Regions from separate parts of the Veillonella sp. CHU732 genome, predicted to be linked through region 2. Evidence: riboswitches for the same ligand, from Rfam matches in the RefSeq annotation. Region 2 holds a riboswitch; the other holds the start of a gene.
What was found. Region 2 has a riboswitch for thiamine pyrophosphate ahead of thiC (phosphomethylpyrimidine synthase ThiC). Riboswitches for the same ligand answer to the same signal wherever they lie in the genome.
Positions count from the first base shown of each region.

Region 1: it holds a riboswitch for thiamine pyrophosphate, as region 2 does, so the genes downstream of both, cytX (putative hydroxymethylpyrimidine transporter CytX) here and thiC (phosphomethylpyrimidine synthase ThiC) in region 2, are expected to answer to the same signal.

Region 1 is NZ_RQVC01000001.1:160,460-166,535, forward strand. Features, by position in the region: gene glyS (glycine--tRNA ligase subunit beta) at 1-1,445, opposite strand, end outside; gene glyQ (glycine--tRNA ligase subunit alpha) at 1,447-2,322, opposite strand; gene thiE (thiamine phosphate synthase) at 2,675-3,346, opposite strand; gene thiD (bifunctional hydroxymethylpyrimidine kinase/phosphomethylpyrimidine kinase) at 3,453-4,259, opposite strand; TPP riboswitch at 4,326-4,422, opposite strand; TPP riboswitch at 4,603-4,710, shown strand; gene cytX (putative hydroxymethylpyrimidine transporter CytX) at 4,853-6,034, shown strand.
Region 2 is NZ_RQVC01000001.1:32,174-38,249, forward strand. Features, by position in the region: gene EO121_RS00170 (D-Ala-D-Ala carboxypeptidase family metallohydrolase) at 1-292, shown strand, start outside; gene EO121_RS00175 (hypothetical protein) at 302-721, shown strand; gene EO121_RS00180 (Abi family protein) at 1,134-2,051, shown strand; TPP riboswitch at 2,186-2,294, shown strand; gene thiC (phosphomethylpyrimidine synthase ThiC) at 2,372-3,676, shown strand; gene EO121_RS00190 (hypothetical protein) at 3,926-4,507, shown strand; gene EO121_RS00195 (hypothetical protein) at 4,552-5,274, shown strand; gene EO121_RS00200 (hypothetical protein) at 5,276-5,941, shown strand.

The sequences.
Region 1 (6,076 bases), 130 kb from region 2:
ATACCAATCGTTTGACGGCGCAATGCATATGGATCTTGGGAACCTGTTGGAATTAAACCACGGCTGAACGTAGCTACAATGGTATCTACTTTATCAACGATACTCAAAATACGACCTGCATCGGTACTTGGCAAGATATCCCCTGCAAAACGAGGCAAATATTGTTCAAAAATTGCTTCCCCTACAGCTGGTGTTTCGCCATCTAGTAAAGCATATTCTTTACCCATAATACCTTGCAATTCAGTAAATTCACTCACCATACCTGTTGTTAAGTCTGTTTTAGCAAGGTGTGTAGCACGTTCTAAGGTAGCTGTATCTGCAAAACCTACTTCTTTTGCTAACGTAGTACCTAATGTTAATAGACGTTCTGTTTTATCTTTTAAATTGCCCAAACCTTCTTGGAAGACAATTTTTGTCAATGCTTCATAACGACCAGCTAATGGAGTTTTACGGTCTTCATTAAAGAAGAATTTCGCATCGTCTAAACGAGCACGAAGTACACGCTCATTACCAGCTGCTACCACTTCTAGAGATTTGCTATCCCCATTGCGAACAGTTAAGAACATAGGAAGTAATGTTCCTTTGCCATCCACCATTGGGAAATAGCGTTGATGGTCTTTCATTGGTGTAATAATACAGTCTGATGGTAACGCTAAATAGCTTTCATCAAAAGTACCACAAAGTGCTGTAGGATATTCTACTAAGAATGTAACTTCGTCTAATAAATCTTCATCCCACACCACAGTAGCCCCTTTAGTTACTGCTAATTCTGTTAATTGTTTACGGATCGTCTCACGGCGAACGTCTTGGTCGATCATAATAAAGTTCTTAGTTAATGTATCCACATAGTCTTTTGGTTCTGTAATAGTCAATTCAGACTCACCAAGGAAACGATGTCCACGGCTCACATTAGAGCTAGTTACATTAGCAAATGTCACTGGTACTACGTCTTGTCCAAATAATGCCACCAACCAACGTACTGGACGAACGAACCGTTCTTCTAAATCGTCCCAATGCATGGATTTAGGGAAACTTAAACCTGTAATCAAGGATGGTAATACGTCAGATAAGACTTCTTTTGTATCTAAACCAGCTGTTGTTGTGTCCGCAAAGATGTAACCATCTACTACTTTTAATTCAGATACATCTAATCCTTTACCACGAGCAAAACCGATGGCTGCTTTTGTAGCATTGCCGTCAGCATCATAAGCAATAGACACAGATGGACCTTTATGTGTTTCATGAACATCTTCACCACGTTCTGCTACGTCATTGATGAGTAATGCAACACGGCGAGGTGTGGCATAGACTTTTACAGAGCCATGTGGAATGTGACGCTCTGCCAAGGCAGCTGTTGCTAATTCACCTAATTGTTTAATAATATTTGGCAAAAATCCTGCAGGAATTTCTTCTGCCCCAATTTCAAAGAGTAAATCCTTAGCCATCTTATTTATCTCCTTTCAACAATGGGAAACCAAGTTCTTCTCGTTTCGCCAAATAGTTTTGTGCACAAATACGAGCCATGTTACGAACACGACCGATGAAAGCTGTTCTTTCAGAAATAGAAATGGCACCACGTGCATCTAGCAAGTTGAATGTGTGAGAACATTTCAACACATAATCGTAAGCCGGCAACACAAAGCCCAATTGACATACACGTGTCGCCTCTGCTTCGTACATATCGAACAATTTGAATAACATATCTGTATCTGCTAATTCAAAGCTGTACGTAGATTGTTCTACTTCGTTTGCATGCCATACATCGCCGTATGTATATTGTTCGTTCCATTGTAAGTCATACACATTTTCTACGCCTTGAATGTACATAGCCAAACGTTCTAAACCATATGTGATTTCTACAGATACTGGTTTTACATCGATAGATCCCACTTGTTGGAAATAGGTAAATTGCGTTACTTCCATGCCATCTAACCATACTTCCCAACCAAGGCCCCAAGCGCCTAATGTTGGAGACTCCCAGTTATCTTCTACGAAACGGATATCATGATCTTCTGCATGAATGCCAAGAGCAGCCAAACTTTGCAAGTATAATTCTTGAATATTGTCTGGAGAAGGTTTGATGATAACTTGGAATTGATGATGTTGGAATAAACGGTTTGGATTGTCACCATAACGTCCGTCTGCTGGACGGCGGGATGGTTCTACATAACATACAGACCAAGGTTCAGGTCCTAAGGCATGTAAGAATGTGGCTGGGTTCATCGTACCCGCCCCTTTTTCAATGTCATATGGTTGTTGTAAAATACAACCTTGTTCACCCCAGAAGTTTTGGAGTGTAAAAATCATCTCTTGAAATGTCATTTCCATTCCTCCTTATGTTTTACAGGGAATAAAAAAGTCCCTGCAACGAAAATCGCTACAGGGACGAGATATACCCGCGGTTCCACCCTAATTGGCTAATGCCCTCTTTTAAAAAATAGCCTTTACTAATTGTCCATACCTAGTATGGTACAACGTTCCTGCTCATGCTCCACAGCGCCTTCTACTCAATTGTGAGCTTTCACCATCCTCACTCGCTAAAGGGAGTATACTCCTCTGCTTCATCACTTATGTATATATATTATTGTATGGATAAAAGGGATTAGTGTCAAGGGATAACCCAATGAGAATCCTTAAGTTTCTCATACACCAGTGTTCCACAGATAATACAGCTCTATTTTTCCAAGAACATCTTACACCATTCCATGTTCTCTATCCACATGGCAGTTTCATATTCGATGTCTTCCATTTCCGTGATGGCTGAGATGACCGCAATACCATCCACTGGTTCAGCTAGGACATCATCAAAGTTATCTCGATTAATGCCACCAATAGCCACCATAGGAATTGTCGGGTTATGAGCACGTAAAGCTAAAATTAATTCGGGCCCACGCACAGTTTTGGTATCTTTCTTTGTACTTGTTGCATACATAGGACCTACACCGATGTAATCCACATAGTCTAACCTTGTGTTCTCTAACTCTTCTACAGAGTTAATAGACGTCCCCACAAGGGCATGAGGCAATCGTTTGCGTACCTCTTCTAAGTCCATATCGTCTTGACCAACATGAACACCATCAGCGCCTATCTTTTCAGCTAATTCTACATCATCATTGATGATGAAAGGCACTCCATATTCCTTACAAATGTGTTGCAACTCTCGTGCCAACTGTTCTTTATCTGAACCTACTAGAGCACCTTCCCCTTTTTCACGGAATTGAAAGCATGTAATACCTCCTTTACAAGCTTCTGTCAATGTTTTATGAATATCCTTCGTATTCGGCGTCCCACAAATGAAGTACAACCCCATCATGGATCGCACTGTATCTATATCATAGCGTTTCAAAATAATCCTCGTTTCTTATATAACAATCAAAACAGATTACTTATAGTATACCACGACACTCAAACTATTCGATATGACTTGTATCATACTCATAGACTTGGGTAGATTATTCAGAATATTCATCTCCATAGGCCATATGATTCACTGGTCCATTGCCTGTACCCAACTCTGGATTGTGCAAGATTGCTAAACGAATATATTCTTTACCAATGGTAATGGCATCTTCCAAAGATTTACCTTTGGCAAGTTCTGCTGTTATAACAGCAGAGAATGTACAACCTGTGCCATGGGTGTGTACTGTGTCATATTTAGGACTTGTCCAAGAGCGACGCATGGACATCGTATCTTTTGTAAACAAGTAATCTGTAGCCTCTTCACCGATGTGACCACCTTTGATGATGACTGCTTGAGGACCTAATTCTTGTAAAATACGAATCCCTGCTGTATGCAAAGCTTCTACCGTATCGATTTTCATATCCGCCAATACCTCAGCTTCACTGCGGTTCGGAGTAATCAATGTTGCTTTCGGAATCAATTTACTTTGTAAGGCTTTCACCGCCTCATCGGAAATCAATCGATCCCCACTGGTGGCAATCATCACAGGGTCTAACACATAGGGTACCTTAGGATCTATATATGTTCCTATGAGTTCCATCATCTCTGCTGTGGCTAACATACCAGTTTTCACTGCTTCTGGTACTATGTCTGTATACACCGATTGTAACTGTGCTTCAATCATAGATACATCCATATGGGCAATGTGGGTTACACCACAAGTATTTTGTGCCACTACGGAAGTAATCACCGCCATACCGTAGACATGACGACTTTGAAAGCTTTTCAAGTCCGCCATCACCCCTGCACCGCCTGTTGGATCTGTTCCTGCAATTGTTAACGCTCTATGTAATTTCATAGGTATCTCCTTTACTAGTAACAAAAAAGAACCAATCCTTTGGACGGTTCTTGTACAATGTCTAGTATTCGATGCCATCCACTTTCCTCCGCCAGCATTATCTGGTTCAGGTCTAGGGTTTTGATACTCATCAATCTCAGCATAAGCACCCCTAGTGGTTCTTATATTAATTTAGTTATAACATGAAATAGTAACCAATGCAATACAATAAATTACAGCTAAACTACTTTCACTAGAAGAGATTCCCTCTCAATATAGACATTCATATATCCTATGTATTTCATATAATACATTACATTCACCTATATATTGCTATTGACGTAGTATCATTCAATTCGTATAATACATCTGTAAGGGGTGCTCACTAAAGTGGGCTGAGAAGTGGCTATGTGCTACTAACCCATAACCTGATTTGGATAATGCCAACGTAGGGATATATTAGTATATTTTGTAGTACCTATACAAACACATAAGGACACATTACCATATGGTTCCTGTTTGCAATACTAGGTCTCTTAAGAATATCTATCATCTACAGGCTAATCGTTTCAGATTAGTCTTTTTTGTTCCTACTGGCATAGTTAGGAGTATTCATGAGTGATTCAAAACTTTCATCATCGCGGTTGTCCCTCATTTGGTTCGGTGCCGCTCTTTCCATTGCTGAAATTATGACGGGCACCTATTTTGCGCCCCTAGGATTTTCCGATGGCCTATTAGCCATCATCATCGGTCACGTCATCGGCTGTTTGTTATTATTTGGTGCAGGACTCATCGGCGCTCGTGAACACATGAGTTCTATGCAAACTGTATCCACTGTCTTTGGCAATGGAGGCATGAAATTATTTTCCATTTTAAACGTTCTACAACTCATCGGCTGGACCGGTATTATGATCTATGACGGTGCTCTTGGTGCCGCAGAATTGTGGGATCTACCATTCACTGCGTGGACTATCATTATCGGTGCTCTCATCATTGTATGGCTATTCATCGGTATCCGTAATATGGGGTACATCAACAGCATCATGGGCTACGGCTTAGGTATTCTGTGCATCTATTTGCTAATTAGCTTGTTACAAGAAAGTTCCATTCACAGCCAAGGCATCATCACTAATGAAATGACTTTCACAGCGGCCTTGGAATTATCCATTGCTATGCCATTGTCTTGGCTACCATTGATTAGTGATTATACTCGATTATCCAAGAATCCTGTGGCAGGTACTGCATCTAGTGCCATCGTATACGGCGTAACTAGTTCTGTCATGTATGTATTAGGCCTCGCTGCGGCCCTCTATACAAATGAAAGCAACATTGCAAAGGTTCTACTTCATGCTGGCTTAGGATTTGGTGGATTAATTATCATCGTATTCTCTACTGTCACAACTACTTTTATGGATGCCCTATCTGCTGGTATTTCCTCTGAAAGCTTGCAGACTAAATATTCTGGTCGTACCATCGGTATTATTGTTACGATCATTGGCACTATCGGTGCATCCATCTATCCAATGGATAATATCATCCCTTTCTTATATATGATTGGATCCGTATTTGCCCCAATGATTGCTATTTTATTAACTCACTATTTCTTATTACGTCATTGTCCACACCTTGACCATGGACCTAGCTTGTATATCATTTGTTGGGCATCTGGTACTTATATGTACCATCAATTCCTTGACAGCAACCCATTCTTAGGGGCTAGCCTATCTACTATCGTAGGAACAGCATTAGCAACCATTGCAACGGCCTATATCATTAGCAAATTGAGCAAAAGTTAATATTCCCCTTATTATTTTATAATTACATTTAATTTACATTGT
Region 2 (6,076 bases):
TATTGACAAACGATTAGTAGATGTATTGGATAAAATTCGAGAACGTGTAGGACGTCCAGTATATATTGAAAGTGGATACCGTTGTGAAGACCACAATCGTGAAGTAGGTGGAGTGCCTAACTCTCAACATGTATTAGGCACGGCCGCTGACATTACCGTAGACGATATTAGTATTGATGAATTAGCTGATATTGCAAAAGAGTGTGGTGCAGACGGTGTTGGCAGATATTATGGACTACAATTTGTACACATTGATGTCCGAGGTTATGATGCGGAATGGGAGCAATATTAGGAGGTTGAAATGTATGGAACTATTCTTTCATGGATTAAGAAACACACGATTATGCTTGCTGTTGGCTTTGGTACTATTATCTGTGCCATGCTTTACATTTGCGGAACAGGGAGTGACATTAACACAAAGCGAATACAAGATGCTCAGCAAGAACTTAGACGAGCTCAATACAATCAACAAGAAGCAAGAAAACTCAATCGAGAGGTTAGAGATGCAGTTGAACATAGCGAAGTTATCAACGAACGAATCGAAAGTAGCATTACTAGAAGCGAAGCAGCTATTAGAAGAACAGAGGGAGCAGTTGAGAGCATCCAAGGAGAAATTAAATCTACAAGAGCAGAAATTGACAGAGCAGCAAATCTCATTGGAGAAAGCCAATCTATACTTAGAAGAGCAGAAAGAAGAAATAAAGAAGTACAAGAAAAATAGTCAAAAGCACCGATTCATTGAGGTGCTTTTATTAGGTGGATTAGCCTATAAAATGTTTCGATAACGTATAAAAAATAATTTATAACATTATCAATAAAAACTGTTTTTGGGAACGGTTGCACAACCGTTGCACAACCTTTTTTGCAAGAATAGCTTAATATCAATGGTTGTTGGCAATATGTGCGTTGTGTGTATCATAATGCCATCATGGATGTGGAAGAATAAATAGCATGAAAAAAGCACTCCCTAGATGGGGAGTGCTTTGTATGTCATTCATAAGTGGTTGCGATTAATAAATTTGGAATTGACAACAATAAAAGTAATGCCTTATAATAAGTTTAACGACAAACCCCCCACATCCGTATGGACAGACAAGTTCTGACGTGGGGCTTTTTTTATTATGGAGAGAATTATGGGGACACCTAAATCTTTAAGTTGTAATGAACTATTGCATTTATTTTCTTCTAGAGGTATGAGAATTGATGGAGTAGATAATCATAAGATTCAACATATTAATTATTATAAGCTGAAAGAATTTGCAGAACCATTTGCTACTTATTCGGAAGATGGAATGATTAATTATAATTGTATACATTTTTCGACAGTATTAAAGAGATACTATCAAGATAAAAATCTACGAGTGTCACTAATTCATGCTATTGAAAAAATTGAAATATCAATAAAAACGAACTTAGCTAGAATATTAGGTGAAAGATATGGGGCTTTTGGATATTTAAATTTTGCGCAGTGGGCTAATCGGTCGAAGGCCACTAGATATACTATAGAAAAGAAACAGTATAGAATAAAGGAAGAGTTACAAAACTCTTTGAAACGTTCGGATTATATATCCTCTCAATCTAAGGATAATTTTGATGTAGATAATTTTCCAAGCATCTGGCTTGCAATAGATTTATTGACATTTGACTCTGTTTTAAAAATGATAGAAATTTTAAGTGAAAAAAATCTAACGCAATTAGCGAGTACATATAATTGCTCAAATTTGGAATTAGTTTCGTGGCTAAAATGTTTACATTTCATCCGTAATATATGTGCACATAACTCCAATTTAATAGATATAAAGTTAAAGACGAAACCTAAAATACGAAGTGTATGGAAAGAACAACTCTTTTACGATGAAAAAGGTGGACAAGAAAAGCCAACTAATGGAGCCTCCATTGTAATTCTTATTGTTATGGAATTGGTGAAAATGATAAATTCAAAGTATAATTGGAGCCGCATTCAAAACGTTATTAGTAGCATATGCAGTAATGATGAAGAAGCACAGCTGTTTGGGTTTAAAAATAAAAAAAGTGTAGATTTATTAAGTTAGATAACTTTTTAAAGAGGATAAACATAAAATAGCTAAGTATTAATTAAGATGGTTTATACTGCTTTGGAAATTAAACACAATGATTCTCTATAAAATTCCATCATTTCATGCTATACTATAAGCAAGTAAATATTTTAGATTTGCAAGGGAGCCTATGTAATAGGCTGAGAAAGGACTATGAAGTACCTGACCTTTTGACCTGATCGGGATTATGCCCGCGTAGGAAGCACGCTGACATATGTGGGTATCGATGTAATGTTGATACCTTTTTGTGTATAGAGCACCCCAAATAGGCTCCTTTGTAATGAAAGGAGCTTTTTATGTTTTACACACAAATGCAAGCAGCCCAAAAAGGCATTGTTACCGACGCGATGAAAGTGGTAGCAGAAAAAGAAAACATGGATGTTGAAGTATTACGAGAGTTAGTGGCAAAAGGACATGTAACAATTCCTTGCAACAAGCATCATACATCTTTACAACCAGAAGGAATCGGGCAGAAGTTGCGCACAAAAATTAATGTGAACTTAGGAACATCTAAAGATTGTACAGACTACGAAGAAGAAATGAAAAAAGTTCATCATGCAGTGGCATTAGGTGCTGAATCTATTATGGACTTGTCTACACATGGTGATACAAAGGTGTTCCGCCGTTTGTTGACAAAAGAATGCCCTGTTATGATTGGCACCGTGCCAATCTATGATAGCGTTATTCATCATCAGAAGGATTTAGGTGAATTGACTGCAGAAGACTTTATTTCTACGATCCGTCTCCATGCAGAAGATGGGGTAGACTTTGTCACATTACATTGTGGGATTACGCAACATACGGTGGAGCAAATTAAACGACATAAACGTAAATTAAATATCGTGAGCCGTGGCGGTAGTTTAGTTTTCGCTTGGATGTCCATGACTGGTCAAGAAAATCCTTTCTATGAATACTATGATGAAATTCTAGACATTTGTGCAGAATATGACATGACCATTTCCCTTGGCGATGCTTGCCGTCCTGGTTGCTTGGCGGATGCCACAGATATCTGCCAAATTGAAGAACTTGTTCGACTTGGGGAGTTAACAAAACGAGCTCGTGAACGTGGTGTACAAGTATTGGTAGAAGGTCCTGGTCATGTGCCATTGAATCAAGTACAAGCCAACATGGAAGTGCAACAAACGATCTGCGATGGGGCCCCGTTCTATGTATTAGGACCATTGGTAACAGACATTGCACCAGGTTATGACCATATTACAGCGGCCATCGGTGGTGCCGTGGCAGCCATGCATGGGGCAGCATTCCTTTGCTATGTAACACCAGCGGAACACTTAGCCTTACCTGACGAAAACGATGTGAAAGAAGGCATTATGGCTTTCAAAATTGCTGCGCATGCCGCAGACATTGCAAAAGGGATTCCGAATGCACGAGATCGCGATGACCGCATGGCAGAGGCGCGCCAAAAACTCGATTGGGAAGCACAATATGCAGTAGCACTAGACCCTGAAAAAGCACGTCGCATCCGTGAAAGTCGTGCCCCAGAAGAAGGACACAAAGAAGCTTGTAGTATGTGCGGAAAATTCTGCGCCGTACGGAGCATCAACAAAGCCTTAGAGGGAGAGAAAATCGATATATTATAAAAGAGAAACAAAGCAACCAACTCAGTATAGGAGTTGGTTGTTTTTGTTGCATAAATGGCAACACAAGTTAGATGCATAAAAATATTTCCTACATATATTATCACAATGTATTTCGTATACTTCTGATTTTAGGTAAGAAATATCAAAAATATGTCCTAAATATCATGTAAAATAGTTGATTACTAGAGATATTATGATGTATGATAGTAATAACATATATGTATTTTTGTTATTTATATGAGGTGTGCTATGAAAAAAAGAACAGCAGTCGCTCTTGTATTAGCAAGTGTATTTGCAGTGAATGCGGGTACTGCTACAGTAGAAGCTAGTTGGTTAAGTAAAACGTTAAAGAAATTAGATAACGCTTTGGGGGTTCCAGATAGTAATACACAGGTGACACAACAATCGGATGGATATTTGCATTTACCACAAGCCGGAGAGCGGTGGATTCTAGTAGCTGAAAATAAATACTATAAAACATATTTGGATAGAACTAAAGTGCTTGCAAGAGGAGAAGCTCAGGATCGTGTGGTAGAAGGCGTATTTAAACGTGAATTTACTCCTTTAGGATCCCAATGGTTAGGCGGATTTGGGGAAGTAAAACCTGATGTCGTAACTGTAGAATATTATTCAAATAGATATTATGTAAATTCAGTGTCTTGGCATAATGTTGGAATGTATTCTATACCAACCTCCTATTATGATGTTCATGGTAATTTAATTTACAAAGATAGTAGTATAGAAAGTAAATATCGTGGTAACTACATTCCAGACTCTGAAGACGAACACATCAAAGACCGGCTCTTCCATATGTTCGGCTGGGATTATTAATCCATAAAACAGTTTTATACTTATCGTAACAAGGGGGATGTATTGTGAAAAGATGGAAACTATTAGGGATAGCTTGCTCGTTATTTGTGTTGGCGGGTTGTGCGAGTCTGGACTCGAATATTGAAGTGGATAATGATTTTAGTGGTAAATGGGAGTCACAACTACAAATTCCTGAGCCAATGAGTAAAGTGGAATTAGAGTCGGCACTTCAAGATTCTTTACAAAAAGAAGCAAAAGGTTCCGTGCCTGTAGGAAAATTAGATGATAAGGAAACTAAAGAAAAAATTCAAAAAGACCAGCAAGCACTAAAAGAGTTTGCTGATAAGCACATTAAACTAGAAGCTGTAGATCCAACAGGTAAAGAAATTAATGATAAAGATGGTACCGTAAAATCTGGCAATTGGAAGATTACAGCAAAATTTGATGATGACAAGGAATTAACAAAAACATACAGAATCATTTATGGTGCATTAGGTAGCACTCCTGCGGAAAATGTTATTTTCCCATATGGTGATGAAAGTAATGAATACATGTTCTATATGGGTAAATCCTTTGGTACTACAAAAATTACAGTTGATGGGGATATTAAAAAAGAATTTGAAACAGATGGTGTAGTGAAAGACGATACAATCACATTTGTGAAAGATAAAGAAATTCGTTTTGTATTTACAACCGCCTCTCATTTCTTCAGAAATACAATTATTGCGATTATTGTTATAGGTGGTGCAATCGGTGGATTTATTGTATGGAAACGAAGAGGTGTGTAAAATGAACGTAAAACAAGCTTTTGTAAAAGGTTTTGCTTTAGTAGCTATAGTTGCCTCTTTGGCAGGTTGCGGATCAGTATCTTCATTAGGGGGCAGTCCGGATTTATCAGGGACGTGGTATCAATATCAACCGGGTTCAACCGATGGATCTGGCTATAGAAGTGGTACAATATACAAAATAACACTTGAAAAAGTTAGTGACCATACATATAAAATGGTGGAATCTAAGTATTATCAAAAAGGATTTAAAGAAGAGCACAAATTCTTAAATAAAGAAGAATACTTTAAGGATTATGAAGGATATCCTATGTGGGGAATACAAAAAGGTGTTAATAAGGCTGGTGTAGTTCCGCAATATGATGAAATACAAGAATGGGTAGGAAAAGTTGACAAGTTTAAAAAATATGAAGAAATTCTTACTGTAAGAGATGGTTTTGTGTATTCGGCATCGAATGGAGCATCACATAGTATTAAAGAAGATGGTGGAAAGCTAATACTTGTTAGTGATGGTGAAAAGATGCTGTATAAAGGAGATGACTCATTTTTTGAAGAAGCCTTTAAACAAGAGGAAGAGTTAATTAGAAAATCTATAAAAGAAGATAATGAAAAAAATCCTAAGCTTAAATATGAAATTAGAAATATTTCATTTACTAAGAAAGATTTATAGATGCAATTAAGGCATTCCCTCTTGCGTTCACCCCACATTTTATGCTATACTAACCAAGTATGAATACACACGCAACTAGACTATCAGTTCTGTGCGCAATTTCGCGTTTGCTGAGGGATGAGAGTTGCGGAGGTT